Regions from separate parts of the Streptomyces sp. BBFR25 genome, predicted to be linked through region 3. Evidence: riboswitches for the same ligand, from Rfam matches in the RefSeq annotation. Region 3 holds a riboswitch; each other region holds the start of a gene.

Evidence for each region. Region 3 has a riboswitch for thiamine pyrophosphate ahead of ACGH52_RS27810 (thiamine ABC transporter substrate binding subunit). Riboswitches for the same ligand answer to the same signal wherever they lie in the genome.
Region 1: linked by a shared signal. The riboswitch ahead of thiC (phosphomethylpyrimidine synthase ThiC) and the one ahead of ACGH52_RS27810 (thiamine ABC transporter substrate binding subunit) in region 3 are both predicted to bind thiamine pyrophosphate.
Region 2: linked by a shared signal. The riboswitch ahead of thiO (glycine oxidase ThiO) and the one ahead of ACGH52_RS27810 (thiamine ABC transporter substrate binding subunit) in region 3 are both predicted to bind thiamine pyrophosphate.

What each region holds. Positions count from the first base shown of each region.
Region 1 covers NZ_CP172447.1:4,229,366-4,231,621, forward strand. The annotation lists gene thiC (phosphomethylpyrimidine synthase ThiC) at 1-799, opposite strand, end outside; TPP riboswitch at 792-981, opposite strand; gene ACGH52_RS19230 (YibE/F family protein) at 1,053-2,256, shown strand, end outside.
Region 2 covers NZ_CP172447.1:2,429,704-2,431,959, forward strand. The annotation lists gene ACGH52_RS11030 (NAD(P)/FAD-dependent oxidoreductase) at 1-304, opposite strand, end outside; gene ACGH52_RS11035 (hypothetical protein) at 337-687, opposite strand; TPP riboswitch at 740-851, shown strand; gene thiO (glycine oxidase ThiO) at 849-2,042, shown strand; gene thiS (sulfur carrier protein ThiS) at 2,039-2,239, shown strand; gene ACGH52_RS11050 (thiazole synthase) at 2,242-2,256, shown strand, end outside.
Region 3 covers NZ_CP172447.1:6,060,792-6,063,047, reverse strand. The annotation lists gene ACGH52_RS27810 (thiamine ABC transporter substrate binding subunit) at 1-1,004, opposite strand, end outside; TPP riboswitch at 1,084-1,189, opposite strand; gene rlmN (23S rRNA (adenine(2503)-C(2))-methyltransferase RlmN) at 1,228-2,256, opposite strand, start outside.

The DNA.
Region 1 (2,256 bases), 1.8 Mb from region 3:
GCACGGTGCCGATGGGGACGGGGGAGTTGCGCAGGACCCACTCGCGGGTGGTGTGGATGTTGCGGCCGGTGGAGAGGTCCATGACCGTGTCGGCGCCCCACCGGGTCGCCCAGGTCATCTTGTCGACCTCCTCCTCGATGGAGGACGTCACCGCCGAGTTGCCGATGTTGGCGTTGACCTTCACCAGGAACCGCTTGCCGATGATCATCGGCTCGATCTCGGGGTGGTTGACGTTGGCGGGCAGCACGGCACGTCCTGCGGCGATCTCCTCGCGGACCACTTCCGGCGAGACGTTCTCCCGGACGGCCACGTACTCCATCTCCGGCGTGATCTCTCCCCGGCGCGCGTACGCGAGTTGCGTCACCGCGTTGCCGTCCCGGCCCCGGCGGGGCTGACGCGGGCGCCCGGGGAAGACGGCGTCGAGGTTGCGCAGGCCGCCGCGCGGCGCGGTGTGCTTGATTCCGTCGTCCTCGGGACGGACGGGACGGCCCGCGTACTCTTCGGTGTCACCGCGGGCGATGATCCAGTTCTCCCGCAGCGGTGCGAGGCCCCTGCGGACATCGGTGTCGACGAGTGGATCGGTGTACGGGCCCGAGGTGTCGTACAGGGTGACCGACTGCCCGTTGGTGAGGTGCACCTGACGGACCGGCACCCGCAGATCGGGGCGCGAGCCCTCGACGTACGCCTTGTGCCAGCCGATGGACTTCCCGGCCTCCGTGGTCTGCGCGGTGTCCTCCTGGGCGGAGTCCCGCGTGGAGCGCTGTTCTGAGGCAGGCGTGCGTGCGTCCTTGATGGTCATGAGACCTACTCCCTACGCCGGCATTACCCGGTAACAGGTTCGGCGGTCGACGCAGCGGCTTCCGTCTGGCGAGGCTTCGTGGGATACATCACTCGACTTCGGTGACGTTTCCCGTGAAACATCGCTGGGACGGAGGTCAGCGCCCTCTCAGCCCGGTGCTCCGAGCTCCCGCGTGTACAAAGGTGCCTCCACGCTAACGCCCATTCGGGCGCGGTGAACAGAGGGCCCCCCTTGTTCTTGCGATGATCGGGCGGTGACCACACCGCAGCATCCCTCCTTCCCGCCGCATCGGCCCCGCCGCGGACAGAACGCCGACGAGGGAGGCGGCCGGGCAGCCGACCACGCCCCCGTCGCCGCCCACGGCGCGAGCGAGGGCAGACCCGAGGCCGGTCACGGGCATGCGCACGGTCACGGTCACGGACCGGCGGCTCCCGTCTCCCGGCATCTGCGCAAGGTCATCGCCGCGATCCTGATCCCCTTCGCCGCGGCCGTCCTGGTCGGACTCGCGGTGCTGTGGCCGGGCGGCGCACCGCCGCACGAGCGCACCGGAGTCGGCTTCGACCGCCAGACCCAGCAGGCCACCGTGACCAAGGTGGTCGAGCTGAGCTGCCAGTCCGTCAACGCCTCGGGCGGCACCCCGACCGGCGACACGTCCACCGCCGAGGGCTCCTCCGCGGTGCAGCAGGCGAAGGGCGAGTGCAAGCGGGCGACCATCCGCGTCGACACCGGCGACGACAAGGGCCGTACGTTCGAGGAGATCGTGCAGCCGGACCAGTCACGACAGTTGCACGAGGGCCAGAAGGTGGTGGTCGCCTACGAGCCCTCCGCGCCCAAGGACCTGCAGTACTCGGTGACCGACATCGACCGCCGGCTCCCCCTGGCGCTGCTCGCGGGCATCTTCGCCCTCGCCGTCGTGGTCGTCGGACGGCTGCGCGGCCTCATGGCACTGGTCTCACTGGCCATCAGCTTCCTGCTGCTGAACTTCTTCATCCTGCCCGCCATCCTGCAGGGTTCGAATCCCCTGGTCGTGGCGGTGATCGGGTCCAGCGCCATCATGCTGATCGCGTTGTACCTCTGCCACGGGCTGTCGGCCCGCACGTCCGTGGCGGTGCTCGGCACCTTGATCTCGCTCTTGCTGATCGGTGTGCTCGGCTCGCTCTTCATCGGCTGGGCCGCGCTCACCGGCAACACGGACGACAACACCGGCCTCATCCACGGCCTGTACCCGTCGATCGACATGAGCGGTCTGCTGCTCGCCGGGGTCATCATCGGTTCGCTCGGGGTCCTCGACGACGTGACGGTCACGCAGACGTCGGCGGTCTGGGAACTGCACGAGGCCAACCCGACGATGGGCTGGCGCGGCCTGTACCGCGCGGGCATCCGCATCGGCCGCGACCACATCGCCTCGGTCGTGAACACGCTGGTCCTGGCCTACGCGGGCGCGGCGCTGCCCCTGC
Region 2 (2,256 bases), 3.6 Mb from region 3:
GGACGTGCTCGCCGGGGCGGACGCCCAGGGCCTCGCAGCCCAGCCGCAGGGTAATGCCGAGCGCCTCGAAGTCGACGTCGAAGGCGGAGCCCTCCGCGGTGCCGAGCAGGACGGCCTTGGACAGCGGGGGGCGGTCGTACGGTTGGTGCGGTTCCGCGCCGATCAGGGTCACCGGGCCGGTGAAGCCCTGTTCGCGCAGGGCCACCGCGGTCTGCACGCCCGCCATCCCGGCGCCCACGACGACCGCGCGCCGCTCCGCGTCCGCCGCCGGTCCCTGTCCCCGTTCCCGCGTCTGCTCGCTCACCTGATCACCATAGACACCCGGCGTGTGGCCGGTCAGTGCCCGTGCGCGGTGAGCTGCTCCACCACGCTGGTCCCGCTGCCCGGCTGCGACTCCCACTCCCAGCTCTCGTCCAGTCGCACGCGCCCGTCCGGCAGTTCGACGACGGTGGACACGCAGTGCCCCGACGACGTGCTGCCGTCGGTCTTGAGCTGCACGTACCGGAAGTCGAGGCGGTCGCCCTCCCTGGTGCCCACCAGGTGCCCGCGGACCACGTCACCGCCCGCGTACTCGGCCCACACGGCGCCGTCCTGCTCGTGGTAGGTGAACCGGGTCCGGGTGCCCACCTGGCCGGGGGCCTGGTCGGCGACGGGGGCGAGGACGAGGCCGTCGAGTGAACGCGCCACGGGTGGAGGCTCCCTTACACGTGAGTTGCGCTGCGGGCTAGGGTGGCCAACGTAAGGCACTCGCGGGAGCCCGGACGCACCGGGCTGAGAGGGAGGCTGGCGGCCTCCGACCGTACGAACCTGATCCGGGTCATGCCGGCGAAGGGAGGGGCTGGACGCCCATGTCGTCTCCACCACACACGCCTCGTACGTCACGTACCCCCGACGTCCTCGTCCTCGGCGGCGGGATCATCGGGCTCGTCACCGCCTGGCGGGCCGCGCAGCGCGGGCTGGTCACGGCCCTCGTGGACCCCGAGCCGGGCGGCGGGGCGGCCCAGGTGGCGGCCGGGATGCTGGCCGCCGTCACGGAGCTGCACTACGGCGAGGAGAGGCTGCTCGCGCTGAACCTCGCCTCGGCCCGCCGTTACCCTCAGTTCGCGGCCGAGCTGACCGAGCTGACCGGCCAGGACCTCGGTTACCGCCGCTGCGGCACGCTCGCCGTCGCGCTGGACGCCGACGACCGTGCCCACCTGCGCGAACTGCACGCGCTCCAGCAGCGCTCCGGCCTGGAGTCGGAGTGGCTGTCGGGGCGCGAGTGCCGACGTCTGGAGCCGATGCTCGCGCCGGGCGTGCGCGGAGGGCTCCGGGTGGACGGCGACCACCAGATCGATCCCCGCCGCCTCGCCCGGGCGCTGGTGGCCGCCTGCGCACACGCGGGCGTGGCCTTCCACCGGGTGTGGGCCGAGCGGCTCACCGTCGGGCCCGGCGACCGCGCCACGGGCGTCGTCACCGCCGACGGCACCGCGCTGGAGGCCGGACAGGTGGTGCTGGCCGGGGGCAGCCTGAGCGGGCGGCTCACGGGCGTGCCGGAGGCCGTACTGCCGCCGGTGCGGCCCGTGAAGGGGCAGGTGCTGCGGCTGGCCATGCCGCGGACGCCGGGGCCGCTGCTGAACCGGACCGTGCGTGCCGTGGTGCGCGGCAACCACGTCTACCTGGTGCCCCGGGAGAGCGGCGAGCTGGTCGTCGGCGCCACCAGCGAGGAGCTGGGCTGGGACACGACGGTCACCGCGGGCGGCGTCTACGAGCTGCTGCGCGACGCGCACGAGCTGGTCCCCGGCATCACTGAGCTGCCCCTGACGGAGACCCGCGCGGGTCTGCGCCCCGGCTCACCGGACAACGCCCCGCTGCTCGGCCCGACCGCGCTGGACGGCCTGCTGCTCGCCACCGGTCACTACCGCAACGGCGTCCTGCTCACCCCCGTCACCGGCGACGTCATGGCGGACGCCCTGACCGGCGGGGAGCTGCCCGAGGAGGCCCGCCCCTTCAGCCCCCGGCGCTTCGCCACCGCCCCCGCACTCTCGGAGCAGCCCGCATGAACATCTCCGTCAACGGCGAGCCGCGCGAGGTGGCTCCCGGCACCGCCCTGGACGCGCTGGTGGGCACGCTCACCCGGGCGCCGTCCGGAGTGGCCGCCGCCCTGAACGAGACCGTCGTCCCGCGCGCGCGGTGGTCCGCCACCGCGCTGTCCGAGGGCGACCGTGTCGAGGTCCTCACCGCCGTCCAAGGAGGCTGACCATGGCCGACGATCCC
Region 3 (2,256 bases):
TCCTTCGCCTGCGGCCCGAACTTCGAGAACACCTCGGGGACCTGCGCGCCCTCCCGCACCGGGTAGACGAACATGTTCAGCGGCATGTCCTCCTGGAAGGTCTTGCCCAGCAGGAAGTCGAGGAGCGCCTTGCCGCCCTCGGGGTTCTTCGCGTTGCTGAGCAGGCCCGCGTACTCGACCTGACGGAAGCAGGTGCCGTCGGCGACGCCCGTGGGAGCGGTGTCCGGCTGCGGGTCGGCGTAGACGACCTCGACGGGCGGGGAGGAGGCGTAGGACACGACGAGCGGGCGGTCGCCCTTGGCCTTCTTGCCGCCGGCCGAGCCGGAGAACTCCTCGTTGTAGGCCTGCTCCCAGCTGTCGACGACCTTGACGCCGTTCGCCTCGAGCTTCTTCCAGTAGCCCTCCCAGCCCTCGTCGCCGTACTGGGCGGCGGTACCGAGCAGGAAGCCGAGGCCCGGCGAGGAGCTGCCCGCGTTCTCGGTGACGAGGAGGTCCTTGTACTCCGGCTTGATCAGGTCGTCGAAGGACTTGGGCGGGGTCAGGCCGTGCTTGGTGAAGTACGCCTTGTCGTAGTTGACGCAGATGTCGCCGCTGTCGACGGGCGTGACCCGGTGCTTGTCCTGGTCCGCGCGGTACTCCGGCCGGACCTGGTCCGAGCCCTTGGCCTCGTACGGCTGGAACAGGCCGTTGTCGAGGGCGCGGGACAGCAGGGTGTTGTCGACGCCGAAGAAGACGTCGCCCTGCGGGTTGTCCTTGGTGAGGATGGCCTTGTTGACGGCCTGCCCGGCGTCGCCGTCCTCCAGGACCTTGACCTTGTAGCCGGACTGCTTCTCGAAGGCGGCGATGACGTCCTTGGACGCGGCCCACGAGTCGTGGCTGACCAGGGTCACGGTCTTGGAGCCGCCGGAGCCCGCGGCGTCGTCGGACGACGATCCGCAGGCGGCCAGCGTGCCGACCATGCCGAGGCCGACGGCCAGGACACTGGCCTTCTTGGTGATGCTCACTGAATTCCTCCTGGGTGACCAGGAGAAGACGCGGCCCCGCCCGAGACCCCTGGCGAGGGTCCCGGGCAGGGCGCAACAGCTCGAGTGGTGACCGATCTCCCTACCCAGAATGACCTGGGCCAGGTTCGGAGGGTCTGCGGCCGGTGCCGCACTCTCAGCGCTGTGGCGCTCCCCTGTCGGAATATGAAGATGTGACTGTGCCGATGTACTTCCGCCGGTCAGGTTACCGCTCGCTCGCGGCGAGCTGGCCACACGCCCCGTCGATCTCCTGCCCACGGGTGTCCCGGATCGTCACCGGCACACCGTGCGCCGCGATCGCCTCCACGAACGCCTTCTCGTCCTCGGGCCGGGACGCGGTCCACTTGGAGCCGGGGGTGGGGTTCAGCGGGATCAGGTTGACGTGCACGGGCCTGCCCTTGAGCAGCCGCCCGAGGCGGTCACCGCGCCAGGCCTGGTCGTTGATGTCGCGGATCAGGGCGTACTCGATGGACAGCCGGCGCCCGGACTTCGCCGCGTACTCGAACCCGGAGTCCAGCACCTCGCGCACCTTCCACCGCGTGTTGACGGGGACGAGGGTGTCGCGCAGTTCGTCGTCGGGGGCGTGCAGGGAGATGGCGAGGCGGCACTTGAAGCCCTCGCCGGTGAAGCGGTGGATCGCCGGGACGAGACCGACCGTGGAGACGGTGATGCCGCGCTGCGAGAGCCCCAGCCCGTCCGGCTCGGGGTCGGTGAGGCGGCGGATGGAGCCGACGACGCGGTTGTAGTTGGCGAGCGGCTCGCCCATGCCCATGAACACGATGTTGCTGAGCCGCGCGGGGCCTCCCGGCACCTCGCCGTCCCTGAGCGCCCGCATGCCGTCCACGATCTGGTGCACGATCTCGGCGGTCGACAGGTTCCGGTCCAGACCGGCCTGGCCGGTGGCGCAGAACGGGCAGTTCATGCCGCACCCGGCCTGGGAGCTGATGCACATGGTCACCCGGTCCGGGTAGCGCATCAGGACGGACTCGACGAGCGTCCCGTCGAACAGCTTCCACAGCGTCTTGCGCGTGGTCCCCTGGTCGGTCGACAGGTGCCGCACGACGGTCATCAGCTCGGGCAGCAACGCCTCCCGCAGCCCCTCGCGGGAACCGGCGGGGATGTCGGTCCACTGCTCGGGGTCGTGCGCGTACCGCGCGAAGTAGTGCTGCGAGAGCTGCTTGGCGCGGAACGGCTTCTCACCGATCGCGGCGACAGCCTCCTTGCGCTCGGCAGG